DNA from 2 places in the Kocuria salina genome. Region 1 is predicted to be linked to the other one. Evidence: predicted binding sites of a transcription regulator. Region 1 holds the regulator's gene; the other holds the start of a gene.
The links. Region 1 encodes LexA, which represses DNA repair genes until DNA is damaged. Its sites were predicted from a motif close to TCGAACANNTGTTCGA; they were not measured.
Positions count from the first base shown of each region.

Region 1 (7,896 bases):
CCAGGGACAGCGCCCGCTCCAGCGAGGCGTCGTCGCGGATGCCGCCGGACATCTCGACCTTCAGCTCCAGCTCGGCGGCCACGCGGCGGAGGACGTCGATGTTGTCGCCGCGGCCGAAGGCGGCGTCGAGGTCCACGAGATGGATCCACTCGGCGCCGGCCTCCTGCCACGCGAGGGCGGCCTCGAGCGGGTCGCCGTAGCCGGTCTCGGAGCCGGCCTCGCCCTGGACCAGGCGCACGGCCTGGCCGTCCGCGACGTCGACGGCGGGCAGCAGCTGGAGGCGGGGGGTCTCGCTCAGGGACATGGGTTCTCTTCTCTCGGTGCTCGGGTGCGGGTGTGCGGGCGTTCGGGGTGGGCCCGGGGCTCAGCGGCCCTGGAACCAGGCGTACCAGCCGTAGCCGACGAGGGCCGCCGCGACGGCGGCCAGGAGGACGACCGTCCACAGCGGCTTGCGCTGCTGGTGGAACGAGATGGCGCCGCCGGCGACGAACGCCCCGAGCACCATGACGACGACGGCCGCGCTCACGCGGCGCCGTCCTGGCTCTCCAGGGTCGGCCGGCCGGCCAGGGTGTCCCCGCCGAGGGGGTCGCCGGCCTTGAGGTGGTCGAGGCGTCCCGTGCGCGGCAGGGTGCCGAGCCAGTTGCGCAGCAGCTGGATGCCCGCCTCGGAGGACTTCTCGGGGTGGAACTGCGTGGCGCACAGGGCCCCGTTCTCCACAGCGGCGATGAAGCGCCCGCCGTGGTCGGACCAGGTGACCTGCGGCGGCCGCATCTTCTGGATGCTCTGCGGGAAGTCCCACTCCTGCACCCCGTAGGAGTGCACGAAGTAGAAGCGCTGGTCCTCGATGCCCCGGAACAGGACGCTGCCCTCGGGCGGGTCGACCGTGTTCCAGCCCATGTGCGGGACGACGTCGGCCTTCAGCCGTTCGACGACGCCGGGCCACTCGCCCATGCCCTCGGTCTCCCGGCCGTGCTCCACCCCGGAGTCGAAGAGGACCTGCAGGCCCACGCAGATGCCCAGCACGGGCCGTCCGCCGGCGAGGCGGCGGCCGATCAGGCGCAGCGCGTCCACGGAGCGCAGACCGTCCATGACGGCGGCGAACGCGCCGACGCCGGGGACCACGAGGCCGTCGGCGTCGAGCACCGCCTCGGGGTCGGCGCTGAGCACCACGTCCGCGCCGGCGGCCTCGAGGGCGCGCACGGCCGAGCGCACGTTGCCGGCGCCGTAGTCGAGGACCGTGACGGTGGGCCGGGCGGCGCCGTCGGTCGCGGCGGTGCCGTCCGTCGCGGTGGTGCCGTCGGTGCTCACAGGGCCCCCTTCGTGGACGGGATGCCGCGGACCCGGGGATCGGGCTCCACGGCCTGGCGCAGCGCGCGGGCCAGGGCCTTGAACTGGGCCTCGGCGATGTGGTGCGGGTCCCGGCCGGCCAGCAGCGTGACGTGCAGGCAGATCCCGGCGTGGTGGGCCAGGGACTCGAAGACGTGCTGGACCATGGAGCCGGTGAAGTGCCCGCCGATGAGGTGGTACTGCTGGCCCTCCGGCTCGCCGGTGTGCACCGCGTAGGGCCGGCCGGAGATGTCGACCACGGCGTTGGCCAGGGCCTCGTCCAGCGGGACGGTGGCCTCGCCGAACCGGCGGATCCCGGCCTTCTCGCCCAGCGCCTGGCGCAGGGCGTCCCCGAGGACGATCGCGGTGTCCTCGACGGTGTGGTGGACGTCGATGTGGGTGTCCCCGGTCGCCCGGATCCGCATGTCGATCAGGGAGTGCTTCGACAGCGCGGTGAGCATGTGGTCGTAGAAGGGCACCGAGGTGTCGATGTCGTTCTCGCCGGTGCCGTCGAGGTCGATCTCGACGGACACCGTGGACTCGCTCGTGCGCCGCTCCAGGGCGGCGCGGCGGGGCGCACGGGTGCCGGTGGTGGTCTGGTCGCTCATTCGGTGGGAACTCCTCGCGGGCGCGGCACGGCCGTCGGTGGGCCGCGGATGGTCCGGGCCGGGACGCACGGCGGCGCCCCGGGCCCGGTGGTGGTGGTCTGCCTCCATGCTATCCGGGTCGGGAGGACCCGGCCCCGGGGCCCCTCAGCCGCCGGAGACGATCCGCTCCATGCTGGTCAGGAACGCGGTGGTCTCCTCCTCGGTGCCGGCGGTGACGCGCAGGTGGCCGGGGATCCCGACGTCCCGCACGAGCACCCCGTCCTCGAGCAGCTCCCCCCACACGGCCCGGGAGTCCTCCATGCCGCCGAAGAACACGAAGTTGGAGTCCGACTCGGCCGGCTCCAGCCCGATCCGCTTGAGCTCGTCAACGATCCGGTCGCGCTGGACCTTGATGTCCTCCACGTTGGCCAGCAGCGACTCCGAGTGGCGCAGGGCCGCCAGGGCCGTGGCCTGGGTGACGGCGGAGAGGTGGTACGGCATCCGGACCAGGCGCACGGCGTCGGCGACCTCCGGCGCCGCCGCGAAGTAGCCGAGGCGGGCGCCGGCGAGCGCGAACGCCTTGCTCATGGTGCGGGAGACGATCAGCCGGGGCCGGCCCTCGAGCAGCGTGAGCGCGGTGGGGGTGCCGCCGTGGGAGAACTCCGCGTACGCCTCGTCGACCACCACGACGGTGCGGAACTCCTCCCCCGCCTCGTACACGGCGGTGACCACGTCCGAGCCCAGCGCGGTGCCGGTCGGGTTGTTGGGCGAGCAGAGGAAGACCACGTCGGGGCGGTGCCGGCGCACCTGCTCGGCCGCGGACTCCGCGGACAGGCCGAAGTCCGCCGCCCGCTCCCCGGCGACGAAGCCGGTGTGCGTGCCGGAGGCCAGCAGCGGGTACATCGAGTAGGTGGGGACGAAGCTGAGCAGGGTGCGGCCCGGGCCGCCGAAGGCCTGCAGGATCTGCTGCAGGATCTCGTTGGACCCGTTGGCCGCCCACAGGTTCCCGGGCCCGAGCCCGTGGCCGAGGTACGCGGCGAGCTCCTCGCGCAGGGCGGTGAACTCGCGGTCCGGGTACCGGTTGAGGGTCCAGGCCGCCTCGGTGACCTCCCGGACGATCGCCGCGTGCACGTCCGCCGGGACCGGATGAGTGTTCTCGTTGGTGTTGAGCGCCACGGCGACGTCGAGCTGCGGGGCGCCGTACGGCGTCTTGCCGCGCAGGTCGTCGCGGAGCGGGAGGGCGTTGAGTCGGTCCAGGTTCTGCGTCACCCGGACAGTTTAGTGCTCCGCCCGGGGCGTACAGATCGGGGCGTACAGATCGGGGTGTACAGAGCGGGGCGTGCTGATCGGGCGGGCGGCTCAGGCGGCCGGGACCTCGAGGAGCTGGCCGGCCACGAGCACGGAGCTGTCCAGGTCGTTGAGCTCCACGATCTCGTCCATGACCTCCCGCGGGTCCCGGTCCGGATCGGCCGCCACGGCGAGCTCCCACAGGCTCTGCCCGGGGAACACGGTGGTCTGCTCGGTCCCGGAGCCCGGGACGGGTGCGCTCGTGGCCGTGGCCGTCGAGGGGACGAGGAAGATCACGGCGAGCACCACCAGGGCGGCGGAGCCGGCCAGGACGGGCAGCCCCAGGAACACCAGGCGGCCGCGGCGGGTCAGGGTCAGCGGGGTGCGGGACGCGGAGCGGGCGGGACGGGCCCGCCGGAGCGCACGGCCGAGCCCCCGGGCGGATCCTGCGGACTCGCGGCGGCGGGCGACGACGGCGGTGAGGGTGGCACTGGCACTCATGACATGAACTCCTTGACGTTCCCGCACGGAGCGGGCGATCTCGAACACCGGTCCGGTCGACGACCCTCGCGGGCCTCCATTCGATCGAACATACTTTCGAATACCGATGACCCATGTCTAGCACGTGTCTGCGAATGCTGTCGACAGCGGGTCGTACATATGTTTGAACACACACGGCGTGTCGCCTAGGCTGAGGACAGGTCCGGGCCCCCGGCCGGCGCGCGCTGCGGATCCCCTGCGCCTGCCGACCGGGACCCATCGAACCACCCGGGTCCGACATCGGAACCGGGACCGCGCAGACCGGCTGCGGCACCTGCAGCCGGACGGGAAAGGACGACGCTCCCATGGCCCAGCCCCCCACCCCCGAGGAGCCCCGCGCCCAGGGCGCCCGCCCCGGGGCACGCTCGCGCAGCCGCGGGCTCACCGTGCGCCAGCGCACCATCCTCGAGGCCATCCAGCGCTCCATCGCCGAGCACGGCTATCCGCCGTCCATGCGGGAGATCGGGGACCTCGTGGGCCTGGCCTCGCTCTCCAGCGTCACCCACCAGCTCGCCCAGCTCGAGAAGCTGGGCTATCTGCGCCGCGACCCCAAGCGCCCGCGGGCCATGGAGGTGCTCACTCCCCTGCAGCTGCGCGGGACCGCCGGGGCGGAGTCCGCCGAGCCGTCGCAGGAGGCCCCGGCGCCACCGGCGGGCCGGACCGCTCGTCCCGCCGCCGAGAACGCCGTGGCCGAGCTGTCCACCTCGGCGGACGTGACGATGGTCCCCCTGGTGGGCCACATCGCCGCCGGCGGGCCGATCACGGCCGAGCAGTCCGTGGAGGACGTCCTCGCGCTGCCCCGCCAGCTGGTCGGGCACGGCGAGCTGTTCATGCTGCGCGTCAAGGGCGACTCGATGATCGACGCCGCGATCTGCGACGGCGACTGGGTGGTGGTGCGCCGGCAGAGCGCCGCCGACAACGGGGACGTCGTGGCCGCCCTGCTCGACGACGAGGCGACGGTCAAGACCTTCCGCCAGCGGGACGGCCACACCTGGCTGCTGCCGCAGAACACGCGCTACGAGCCGATCCTCGGCGACCACGCCACCGTGATGGGCAAGGTCGTCTCGGTGCTGCGCAGCCTCTGAGCCGCCGCACGCCCCGGCACCCGGGCCCTCCGCCGCCGGTGGGGGGCCCGTTGCCGTCCGGGCCGGCCGCCGTCCGGACACCCTGCTGTCCGCACCCCGTGCGGGCCCGGCGCGGTCCGTGGAGACCCCGGGCGGCAGCCCGGACGTGCTCAGCCCACGGAGAGCCGCTGCAGGGCGCCGAGCACCACCTGGCGGTCCGTGGTGGTCCACAGCGGCGGCAGGGACCCGCGGAGGAAGCCGCCGTAGCGGGCGGTCGCGATCCGGGAGTCCAGGATCGCCACGACGCCCCGGTCCCCGCCCGCGCGGATGAGCCGCCCGGCCCCCTGGGCGAGCCGCACGGCCGCGTGCGTCGCGGACACGGACATGAACCCGTTGCCGCCGGCCCGTTCCGCGGCGCGGCTGCGGGCGCTCGCCAGCGGGTCGTCCGGGCGCGGGAAGGGGATCCGGTCGATCATCACGAGCCGGCACGAGGCCCCCGGGACGTCGACGCCCTGCCACAGGCTCATCGTGCCGAACAGGCTCGTGGCCGGGTCGTCGGTGAACTCCTGGACGAGTCCCGCGAGCGAGGACTCCCCCTGGCACAGGATCGGCAGGTCGGTGCGCCCGCGCAGCGCCTCGGCCGCCTCCTCCGCCGCCCGGCGGGAGGAGAAGAGCCCGAGGGCCCCGCCCCTGGAGGCCTCCAGCAGGGCCAGCATCTCGTCCAGCTGGGCCTCCGTGAGCCGGCGGCCGGGCTTCTCCAGGTGCTTGGCGAGGTAGAGGATGCCCTGCTTCGGGTAGTCGAACGGGCTGCCGACGTCCACGCCCTCCCAGCGCGGGGCGCCCTCGCCCCGCAGGCCGAGGGCGCCGGCGGCGGAGTCGAAGGACGAGCCGACGGACAGGGTGGCGGAGGTGAGGACCACGGTGCGCCCGTCGAAGAGCCCCTCCCGCAGGGTGCCGGCCACGCTGAGCGGGGCCACGTGCAGGGTCGCCGGGTCGGTGTCCTCCGCGGGCACGTAGCCGCGGCCCGGCTCCCAGCCGCCCTGGCGCGAGATCCACAGCACCTCGCGGTGCTCCTCGGCGGCGAGGATCCGCTCGGCCAGGTCGAGGACGTCGCTCACCCGGGAGCGGGCCATCTGCCGGCCGGCGTCCCCGTCCTTCTCCCCGGGACCGGCCTTGGACTCGGTCATCACGGTGCGGGCGGCGTCCCGGATCTGGGCCACGGCCGCCGCCTGGGCGTCCCCGAGGCCGCGGTGCAGCAGCTCGGCGGGAGCGCCCATCAGGGCGGCCTCGAGGTTGGCGGCCCCGGCGGTGAGCGAGTCGGGGCTCGCGGAGGTGTGCTTGCGCGCGGACGCGGCGGCCGAGCGGACCATCGCCGCGGAGAGCTGTCCGGTGACGGCGCCCGTCACCCGGTCCTGGAGCTCGTGGGCCTCGTCGATGACCACGACGTCGTGCTCGGGCAGCACCGTGATGCCCTCGAACGCGTTGATCGCGAGCAGGGCGTGGTTGGTGATGACGATGTCGGCCTCACCGGCCCGCTGCTTGGCGAGCTCCGCGAAGCAGTCCTCGACCAGGGGACAGCTGCGGCCCAGGCACTCCTTCGCCGTGACCGACACCTGGCGCCAGGCGCGGTCGCTGACCCCGGGGAGCACCTCGTCCCGGTCGCCGGTCCCGGTCTCGCGGGCCCACTCGCGCAGGCGCTGGACCTCCTGGCCGAGCCGCCCGGGGTTCTCGGCGGCCTCGGGCTGCGGCGGGCCGGGGTGCGGGGCGGCGTCGGGCAGCGCGAAGAGCGCGCCGGGCTCGTCGTCGGACGGGTAGCCGCCCTCGATCTTGTGCAGGCACGCGTAGTTGCTGCGGCCCTTGAGCAGGGCCACGTCCACGTCCCGCTCGAGCTCGCCCTCGAGGGCGGCCAGCAGGCGCGGCACGTCCCGGCCGACGATCTGCGACTGCAGCGCGAGCGTCGCGGTGGCCACGACCACCGGCTTGTCCGCGCGCTGGGCGTGCTCCACGAGCGGGGCCAGGTACGCGAGGGACTTGCCGGTGCCGGTCCCCGCCTGGACCAGCAGGTGCCGGCCCCGGTCCAGGGCCTCGGCCACCTTGGCGGTCATCAGCCGCTGCCCGTCCCGGACCTGCCCGCCCATCGCGGTCACGGCGGTGTCCAGCAGGGCCAGGGAGTCCTTGGCCCCGGGCAGGGTCTCCGGGCGCACGCCCGAGACGTCGTGCCCGGACTCGTCCACGAATGCGGCGGCCACGCGCTCAGGCGCTCTCGGCGCCGAAGCCGGGAGCGCGCTCGGGGGCGAACTCCGCGAGCTCGGCCGCGAGGTCCTCGCGGACCTTCACGAGCAGGTGGGTGCCCTCGGGCAGGTGCTCGGTGCGCAGGATCTCCGCGTCCCAGTCGTGCAGCCGGCTGACCACGTCCCCGCGCTGGTAGGGCACGAGCAGGTCCAGCACCGTCTCGGGCCGCGGGATGGACTCGCTGATCCGCTGCCGGAGCTCCTCGATGCCCTCCCCGGTGCGGGCCGAGACCACCACCACGTTGCGCTCGCGCTGCTTGATCCGCTCGACCACGAACGGGTCGGCGGCATCCACCTTGTTCAGGGCGATGATCTCGGGGATGTTCTGCGCGTCGATGTCCGTGAAGACCTGGCGCACCGCGCGAATCTGGCCCTCGGGGTCCGGGTGGGAGGCGTCCACCACGTGCAGGATGAGGTCGGAGTCGGCGACCTCCTCCAGGGTGGAGCGGAACGCCTCGACGAGCTGCGTGGGCAGCGAGCGGACGAAGCCGACCGTGTCCGAGAGCGTGTAGCCGATGCCGTCCGGTGTCTGCGCGCGGCGGACCGTGGGGTCCAGGGTGGCGAACAGGGCGTTCTCCACGAGCACGCCCGCGTCCGTGAGCCGGTTCAGCAGCGAGGACTTGCCCGCGTTGGTGTAGCCGGCGATCGCCACCGAGGGCACGGAGTGGCGGCGGCGGTTGAGCCGCTTGGTCTCGCGGGCCGGCTTCATCGCGGCGATCTCGCGCCGCAGCTTGGCCATGCGGGTGCGGATGCGCCGGCGGTCCAGCTCGATCTTGGTCTCACCGGGGCCGCGGGAGCCGA
Region 1 covers NZ_SSSF01000008.1:210,005-217,900, reverse strand. The annotation lists gene priA (bifunctional 1-(5-phosphoribosyl)-5-((5-phosphoribosylamino)methylideneamino)imidazole-4-carboxamide isomerase/phosphoribosylanthranilate isomerase PriA) at 1-304, opposite strand, end outside; gene E7Z53_RS15765 (hypothetical protein) at 365-526, opposite strand; gene hisH (imidazole glycerol phosphate synthase subunit HisH) at 523-1,308, opposite strand; gene hisB (imidazoleglycerol-phosphate dehydratase HisB) at 1,305-1,934, opposite strand; gene E7Z53_RS15750 (histidinol-phosphate transaminase) at 2,079-3,182, opposite strand; gene E7Z53_RS15745 (hypothetical protein) at 3,273-3,701, opposite strand; gene lexA (transcriptional repressor LexA) at 4,127-4,825, shown strand; gene E7Z53_RS15735 (ATP-dependent DNA helicase) at 4,975-7,053, opposite strand; gene hflX (GTPase HflX) at 7,058-7,896, opposite strand, start outside.

Region 2 (7,896 bases), on a different contig from region 1:
GCCGAGATCCAGCTGCTGACCCAGGAGGTCTTCTCATGGTGAGGAAACGTGGCCCGGTTGCCACCAATCGCGAGGAAGAGATCGAGCGGTTTGCAGCGGCAGCCGAACGCTCTGGATCCGATGTCCCCGAACAGGGGCCACCCCTGAAGCCGTGGAAGCGGCGGGCACGCATCGGAGCCAAGGTGAAGGGGTACAACTTCCGATTCAACAACACCCAGCACGCCTTGCTTAACTATGCCGCTGAAGCTGAGGACACCTCTCAGCAGAAGTTGATTGAAGAGCTTGTATGGCCGGTGCTCGAGGAGCGATACGGCCAGAACGTGCCCTTTAAGTAGGCGCTACCAATACCACACTGGTGTGGTATTGGTACTAACTCAGTACCAACGTGGTGCCGTATCGACAATGGTCGGTACGGCACCTCCATGTCCAGTCATCGCTGTGAAGTAGCGAATCCTCTCCTAGGAATCCCGCAACCACTACACCATCCGAGGAAGTCGACTGGGGTAGTGGTCAGTGCGAATACGAAGTGGGGAGTGGCCAGCCCAAGAGGACCGAGCTCACTAGCACCATACCGTACTAGTACCACACTAGTACCACACTTATACGTAACTGATGTGGTGCCACTCTTGGCGGTACCCCTCAAGTGATTCGACGACCAACCAATACCAAGAAGATGTATGACAGCTGCCATTTCCTGAAGCACCCCGGAGTCGTGAGTTATCGGTCAGCTGACGGTGCGTATTTCGTTCCAGTCGGTGGTGTATCTGGGGGAGAGGTCGGTTTGGCGGTTGGTCCAGGGGGTGGGGGAGTGGGCGCCGGTGCGACCCAGGGCGAGGGTGCCGGTGCCGAAGCGGCGGTTCACCTCGTCGATGAGCTCCCCGAGGGGGGCAGGTTGTTCGAGCACTCCGGGCAGGACGGGGACGGCTCCGTCGGGGGCAAGGTCTGTGCAGAGGATGCCGGCACGCATGTAGGACATGCCGTGCATCAGTTTGGGCACCAGGGCCGCCCGGGCCGCGGCCACCAGGGGAGTGGGCTCGTTGGTGGGCACGGCCAGGCGCACGTGCGCCGAGACATTGTGGGTGGGTCCGGGCCGGTGCGGGGAGGTGCTGGCGAAGGCGGTGAGACGCCCGGTGACCTCGCCCTCTGTGCGCAGCCGGCGGGAGGCGCGTTGGGCGAACTCTGCCACCGCGGCTCCGACGACCTCCGGGTCGTGAATCGGGTCCGGGAACGACCGGGAGACCAAGATCTGCTGCTTGGTGGCGACCTCGTCCTCAACGGGGATGGCGGGGAAGCCGTTGAGCTCCAGCACAGTGCGCATCTGCACCACGGAGAACTTGTGACGGATGGCCACCGGGTCGGCATCACGCAGGTCGGCGACGGTCTTGATGCCCATCGCCTCCAGGCGTTTCGCCAGCCGTCCCGCGATGCCCCAGACCTCGGTGACTGGCAGGGCCTCCAGGAGTCGGTCCCAGTACCCGTCCGGGGCCTGGTCCCAGTGGACGACCCCACCGGTGGCGGGCAGCTTCTTCGCGGTCTCGGTGGCGATCTTGGCCCGCGTCTTCGAGCTGGCGATCCCGATGCTTACCGGCAGCCCGACGTTGCGGGCCACGGTGGCTTGCAGCCGGCGCGCCCACCGGGTCTGCTCGGCCGGGGTGCCCTCGGGCGGGAGGAGGAAGCACTCGTCGATGGAGTAGACCTCCTGGCCGAGGGCGTGGCCGGCCAGGAGCAGCATCACCCGCTCGGACAGATCCGCGTACAGCTGGTAGTTGGAGGAGCGCTTGATCAGCCCCCACCGTTTAGCGTCGGCGCGCAGCTGGAACCAGGGGTCACCCATCCGAATGCCGAGGGCTTTGGCTTCGGGGGAGCGGGCGACCACGCACCCGTCGTTGTTGGACAGCACCACCAGCGGCTTACCGGCCAGGGAGGGCTCGAAGAGCGCCTCGCAGGAGGCGTAGAAGTTGTTCACGTCCACCAGAGCGATCACCACACACCACCACCGGCCAATTCAGTTGACGTGGCGGATGCCGTAGACCACCACACCCCAGACCACCAGCTCACTCAACGACGGGACTTCGACGTCGGGGTAGGCCGGGTTCTCCGGGTGCAGCACGACCCGGTCCGGGTGAACGTGGAGGGTTTTGATGGTGAAGTCCCCATCGAGCACCGCGATCACCACGTTGCCGTCCCGGGGAGTGAGGGAACGGTCCACCAGGACTTCGTCCCCGTTGTAGATCCCGATGCCTTCCATGGAGTCCCCGGTGACGCGGAAGAGGTAGGTGGAGGTGACATCGCGGATCAACACCTCGTTGAGGTCGATCCGCCCGTCGTCGAAGCTGTCCTGGGCGGGGGAGGGGAACCCGGCCGGGACCCGGACCAGGACCGCGTTCACCAGCACCGGGTCGTCAATGGTCAGCGGCACGGGGGGTCTCATGCACGCCATAGTAGAACACTTATTCGACAGTAAAGCGACATACGCCTATTCATTAGTACTGGATTACCAGCTGGCTAGGTTTGATGCCCTGAAGCTTGATGTGTCCCAGATATGGCGAGGGCCCTGCGCCGGGAACGCAGAGCCCTCGCTGCTACGAGTGGAAAGGATCAATTACCACCAAGGTCGTGCGCGCCGATGTGAGCGTGCTTAGCCTCGGTTCGTTCTTTGAGCTGACTCGTGCCGTGAGGCCAGACCCGGCAGGCGATTGCCGCCAGTGCCTGTCCGCGGGCGGTAATGGCGGCCTCATCCCAGTGCTCGACATCTGCGAGGGGGAGGTTCAGTTGCAGGGCTGCGTGGGCGGCCAGCTCGGGGCGTTTGTGCTGCCAGCCGAGGTTGGAGACGCCTTGGTTGAACGCGGAGGTCACCAGGGTGAGGTTGCCAATGCGGTGCACCACGGCAGTGCGTTCGGTGGTGGCCAGTTCCCGCTGAACCGGGTCGTCGAGTACTTCAGTTGGCAGGGGCCAGTGCTGGACCCAGCGTCGCGGCATGAGGTGCTCGATCTGCAGTTTGGTGTAGTCGAAGACCGCTGGCTCGGTCTTCGGGTTCTCAGCACGCATTCGTGCATCGATGGCCCCTAGCAGCAGGCGGATGCGCTCTTGGGTGAACCGGCCATAGATCCGTTCCTGGGCGAAGACCTGGGTGATCTCAGAATCAGTGGGCCAGGCCAGGGAGTTCGGCCCAGCAGAGAGGGCTTCGACGATGGCATCGGCGATATTGGCTTCCGGATCCTTGGCAGCCGCCTGCGCGCTCTTGAGCACGCTCATGAACGCCGCGTTGTAGCCACGGGTATTGACCCCAAGGATCATCCGACGGATCACCCAGGATTCCACCGCGCCCACCGCGCGTTCGTGATCGGCCGGGGAGAGCCGTGCTGAGTGGAGGGTGCGCAACCAAGCCAGCAACGGCACTGCGGTCTGGAGTTTGAGGGTCTCGAGGTTGCCGTAGGCCCGGGCCAGTTCCGTGGAGCCGGGGTCCAAGGCGCCGTAGATGGCCTTGTAGGCCCGCCCGTAAGCGGCCAGCTCGATCAGGATGTCCTCGGTCGTGCGCTCACCCCCAGCCAAGTACTGCCGGACTTCCCCGTAGAGGTGACCCACGCTGGCCTCGCTCCCCGAGACCGCGGTCAGCCACACCGACAGCAACACATCGCGCCGCGCGCGGGCAGCGTGACCGGTGCCGATCTGCTTCTTCCACCACCCCTCGTCGAAATCGGCCCAGTAGGCGTCGTAAAGAGCCTCGAGCTCGTGCTCGTTGGCCAGTTCCCCGCGGAGGAACAGCAGGTTTTTGACCAGGTCCGAGGCAGACAGGGGGGTTTGGCGGCCGTTGAGGACCTCGAAGATGACCTGGGCATCGTCATTGTCGTCCAAGTCGATGACCACCAATTTGAACAGGTCCAGCAAGGCATCCACGAGGTCATCGATGCGGTCCCGGCCGTCCACATCCAGGATGACCTCGCGCACGGACTCGGCGAAGAAACGGCGGGCCTGCAGATACAGGTGGTCCTCGGCACTGTACTGGGGAACCGCATCAGCCATCGCCACCGGCCACACCTCGCGATCCTTGCGCCGCGGCCACAGCTTGTAGCGCTCATGAGGCTCATCGACCACATCCTCGGGATTCTGCAGCAGACGCTTGACCTGCCGGCCCCGCGGCGACTCAGACTCCTGCAGCACGTCCAACACCCCGCGCACCAGCAGCTGCAGCGTCGTGAGCCGCTGCTGGCCATCAATGACCGCAGACAAGCTCAGCCCACCGGCGGGGGAGGGCAGCTGATCACACACCACTGCACCCAGAAAGTGGGGAGCCACTTCCTTCTCCGCCTTGGTTTTCGAGGACCCCGTCGCTTCCGCTTGGGCTCGGGCTGCCCCCAAGCGGCCGGCCACCGTGTCGAGATCCTCGAACAACAGCTGCCACTGCCCCTCCTGAGTCCATTCGTAATCACGCTGAAACGTCGGAATCACGAACCGGCCCTCCGCGGTCAGAATCTGCTTCAGCTCTTTGGTATCGGCCTGCACGGCACACCTTCCCCCTCCGCCGCTGCGCGACGGTCGTTGCAATTGAAATCAACCTACTCAACTCGCCAGACAGGGTTGCGCACCCACGCAGAGAGCCAGCAATTCCTTAGGCTTCACCGGAGAACGAGCTTCGCCGTGCCGCCTCCGCTAGGCCTGCAGCAAAGGCTGCCGCGTACCGCTCCCTGAGCGGACGCCGCGCCACCGGCACCTCATCAGCCGACCTAACGGCCACGCCCTCCGCCCCGGCATCCTCGGTGGCGGCTGCAGCAGCTTCCTGCCGGGCCGCGTGGCGGGCGGCGGCCGCGACCGCTTCGGCCCGGCGCTGCTCGGCCTCAGCCGCCTGGCGCTGATCGGGGGAGCGGTGCGGGGTGCCGTCGGGGTGGGTCCAGGCGCGTAGGCGGGCGGTGAACCAGGCCCCGGGGTGCTCGATCCCGGTGACCGCGTCGTGGGGGTAGCGCTGGCCGTTAGGTGCCCAGTCCAGGGCGTGGAGCACGTCGGCGACACTCCAGCCGGCCTCGAAGTGGGCCTTGGCCACCGAGACCACGTAGGCGGTGGTGATCCGGCGCAGCACCAGCGCATGGTGCTGGATCTCCAACCCCGCACAACGATAAGCCTGCTTCCAATCCGACCGGGCCGCCCCCAACCTCGAAGGCTGAACCGTCGCATGAGCTGGCCACAGCGGAGCTGTCCGCTGTCCCAGGGCGGCTTGGACCTCCCGCCGCTGTGCGGCGGCCTTGGTAGAGGGCCGCGGCGGAGCCGCGTCCATTTGGGAAAGTCCTTCGCGCGCGTGCGGGGGAGAACATACCCCCTCCGGGGGGACCGGGCCGACATTTATATCCACAACCGCCGCTGCCTCCTCTTCCGTCTTCTCGGCCGGAGTGGGTGCAGGAGCCGGAGGTGCGGGGACGGTCAGGGCGTAGACGGGGGCCTCACCCTGCTTCTTGCCCGTGGACCGCGGGGTGTAGGCCGCGGAGCGGCCGGTGGCCACCACTGCCAGCAGCCCCCAGTCCTTGAGCCGGCGGATCATCCGACCCACCGAGTCCTCGTGCACCCCGAGCCGCTCAGCGACCCATCCCCAGGTGGTGCGCCAGGTCCGCGAGCCGGGGTCCTGCTGCACGGCGATGACCTCGATCAGGGCAGCCATATTGGCCCGGCCATCGGCACGCATCAGCTCCAGGCCCGGATGCTCCAGGACGGCGCGCTTCCACGCGACCACGTGCCGGGCCAGACGGCAGCCCTTGGGCACGGCGCGCAGCACCACGGCCTTGGAGCGTTCATAGGCCACCCGCACCCGTCGACGGTGCGAGGGGAGCTCCGCGGGGGCCTCGAGGGCAGTCTCGAGGGAGGAGTGTGACCGAAAATCGGCGCGGTTGAGTGATGAGGGGTCCATTTGCGGACGCGCCTCAGGTACACTAGGGGACACAACAGTCCCCTGGTATTGGGTTCATGACAGATTCGATTCAGTTAGCTGTTGGAACGGCTGTCGCGAGTTTGGCGACCTGAGACAGCCGAATGACTTCGACGGCCCGCCCTGCCAGGCGGGTCGTCAGTCGTTTAAGCGGAATTAGCCAGCGGTAGGCGCGGCTCCTCCCTATTGTCGAGCTTGTTGGACCTTCCAGCGTCGCGGTCGATCAAGGCGCCGATGTACTCGGCCATGCTGAGCCCCGCCTGATGCGATGCTTCGATCGCCGCGCGGTGCTGTTCTGGAGACACACGCGCCATCAGGGCCACCTTGTGGCCCTGCAACTTCGGCTGCTGGTACTCGGTCATGGGTCGATCATGGCATATCGACACTGCTACCGATAGCGGTATCAGGTGTGTCTCGGTGATTTTTCATCCCTCCGGTACACGATCCCTCCGGCAAACGAGGCAAGCAGCGATGGCCTTGGTCATCTACGGCCGGGCGCAAAGTGCCGCACGACATGCATCCACCCTAATACATGTTGAACATGTTCAACATAAACATGTTCAAGTTCCGGGTAGCCTGGAGGGCATGTCTTGGCTAGGGGGAACTGTTTCCCGTTCCGACTCCGATGTGCTGGCTGAGTTGCCGGACCATCTCACCTGGGAGGGTCTTCATCTGGAGGTGCAGCGTCGGCACGGCAAGCCCATCCACATCATGCCAGCGCCGGCGGGGTTGGGTCAGGACGTCACTGGGCTGTGGTTGGAGAAGGCTGAGCGGTCCTGGATCTTCCATGCTGCCGGGGAGAGCGAGCTGCTGCGCCGGCACGTGATCCTGCACGAGTACGGACACATCCTCCTCATGCACGGTGGATGCGAGCTGACGCTGGGGAACGCCTTCGCCCACATCGGGGGCTCCCGGCGGATCAAGACCCTTCTCGGGCGTTCCTCGACCTGGACGGCCCAGGAGATCGCGGCAGAGAACGCCGCCACGAGGTTGGCCGCCCGACTGACCCAGCAGGTGGATCCTCTGCTCGAGGCCTTCTGATGAGCCTCGGAGCGGTGTTGAGTCTGCTCAAGGCCGTGGCGTTCCTCTTCGCCGCCGTGGCAGTGGTCGTTCGTCTGCCACGAGTGGCGCGGCGACGCCGAGTGGACTTCGTCTGGGTGGGCACGGCGTTGGCGGCGCTGGCTTTCTCGGCCAACGGGGTCATGGTTCCCGAACGGACCGTGGATGCGTGGCTGGGCGGGGAGAACATCTTCCATTTGGTGCGCAACCTGCTCGCACTCAGCGCCGTATGGTGCCTGCGGGCGGCCCTCGTCCAGTCCCTGCAGCGCAGGCACTGGAGCCGGTCGCGGACATTGCGGGAGGCCGCCATAGGTAGCGCCTTGCTGCTGGGACTGACGGCAGCGTTCTTCTCGATCGACCGGGGCCCGACCTCGGGAGCGTTCATTCCGGACCACCTTGCCCAGGGCGGCACCCTGGTCTACACGCTGCTCATCATGGTGATGGGAGCCTGGAACGCCGCCGATGTTGCCCGTGTCGCCTTCCGGGAACTCACCCTGCGCCAGCATGGGCACGACCGCCTGCTGTGGCCGGGGCTGCTCGGCCTGGGTGTGGGAGGTTCTCTGCTCGTGCTCGGCTGCACACTCGAGGCCGGCTACGCAGTCCTCGGGTATTCAGGCACGTGGGATGCTGTAGCTGTGGCCCTGCGGGCCTCGTTCGGCCCGGTCTTCCTGCCCGGGGCCGTGCTGGTGTGCTTGGCCGTGGCGTGGCTGGGTCTCTACGCCCAAGGCCGGCGCCTGAAGATGGGTCTGCGCATGGACATCCTGAGGATCGCCCCGGTGTGGGCCCACCTCGGCGCGGACCGGTGGAGCCCTGGTGGACGCCCTCCAGGCTGGTCCAGCGCCCTCTCGGCTGATCCCCAGACGGTTCTCTACAGTGCCGTCATCGCCGTCGAAGACGCCCTGCGGGCCGAGAACGCGGGCCTGTCG
Region 2 covers NZ_SSSF01000012.1:27,069-34,964, forward strand. The annotation lists gene E7Z53_RS17625 (AAA family ATPase) at 1-42, shown strand, start outside; gene E7Z53_RS17630 (hypothetical protein) at 36-335, shown strand; gene E7Z53_RS17635 (Y-family DNA polymerase) at 725-1,984, opposite strand; gene E7Z53_RS17640 (LexA family protein) at 2,006-2,431, opposite strand; gene E7Z53_RS17645 (DUF262 domain-containing protein) at 2,599-4,503, opposite strand; gene E7Z53_RS17650 (hypothetical protein) at 4,610-5,893, opposite strand; gene E7Z53_RS17655 (hypothetical protein) at 6,058-6,273, opposite strand; gene E7Z53_RS17660 (hypothetical protein) at 6,623-6,952, shown strand; gene E7Z53_RS17665 (hypothetical protein) at 6,952-7,896, shown strand, end outside.
Region 2: the regulator LexA is predicted to act here: its motif matches at 2,443-2,458, upstream of E7Z53_RS17640 (LexA family protein).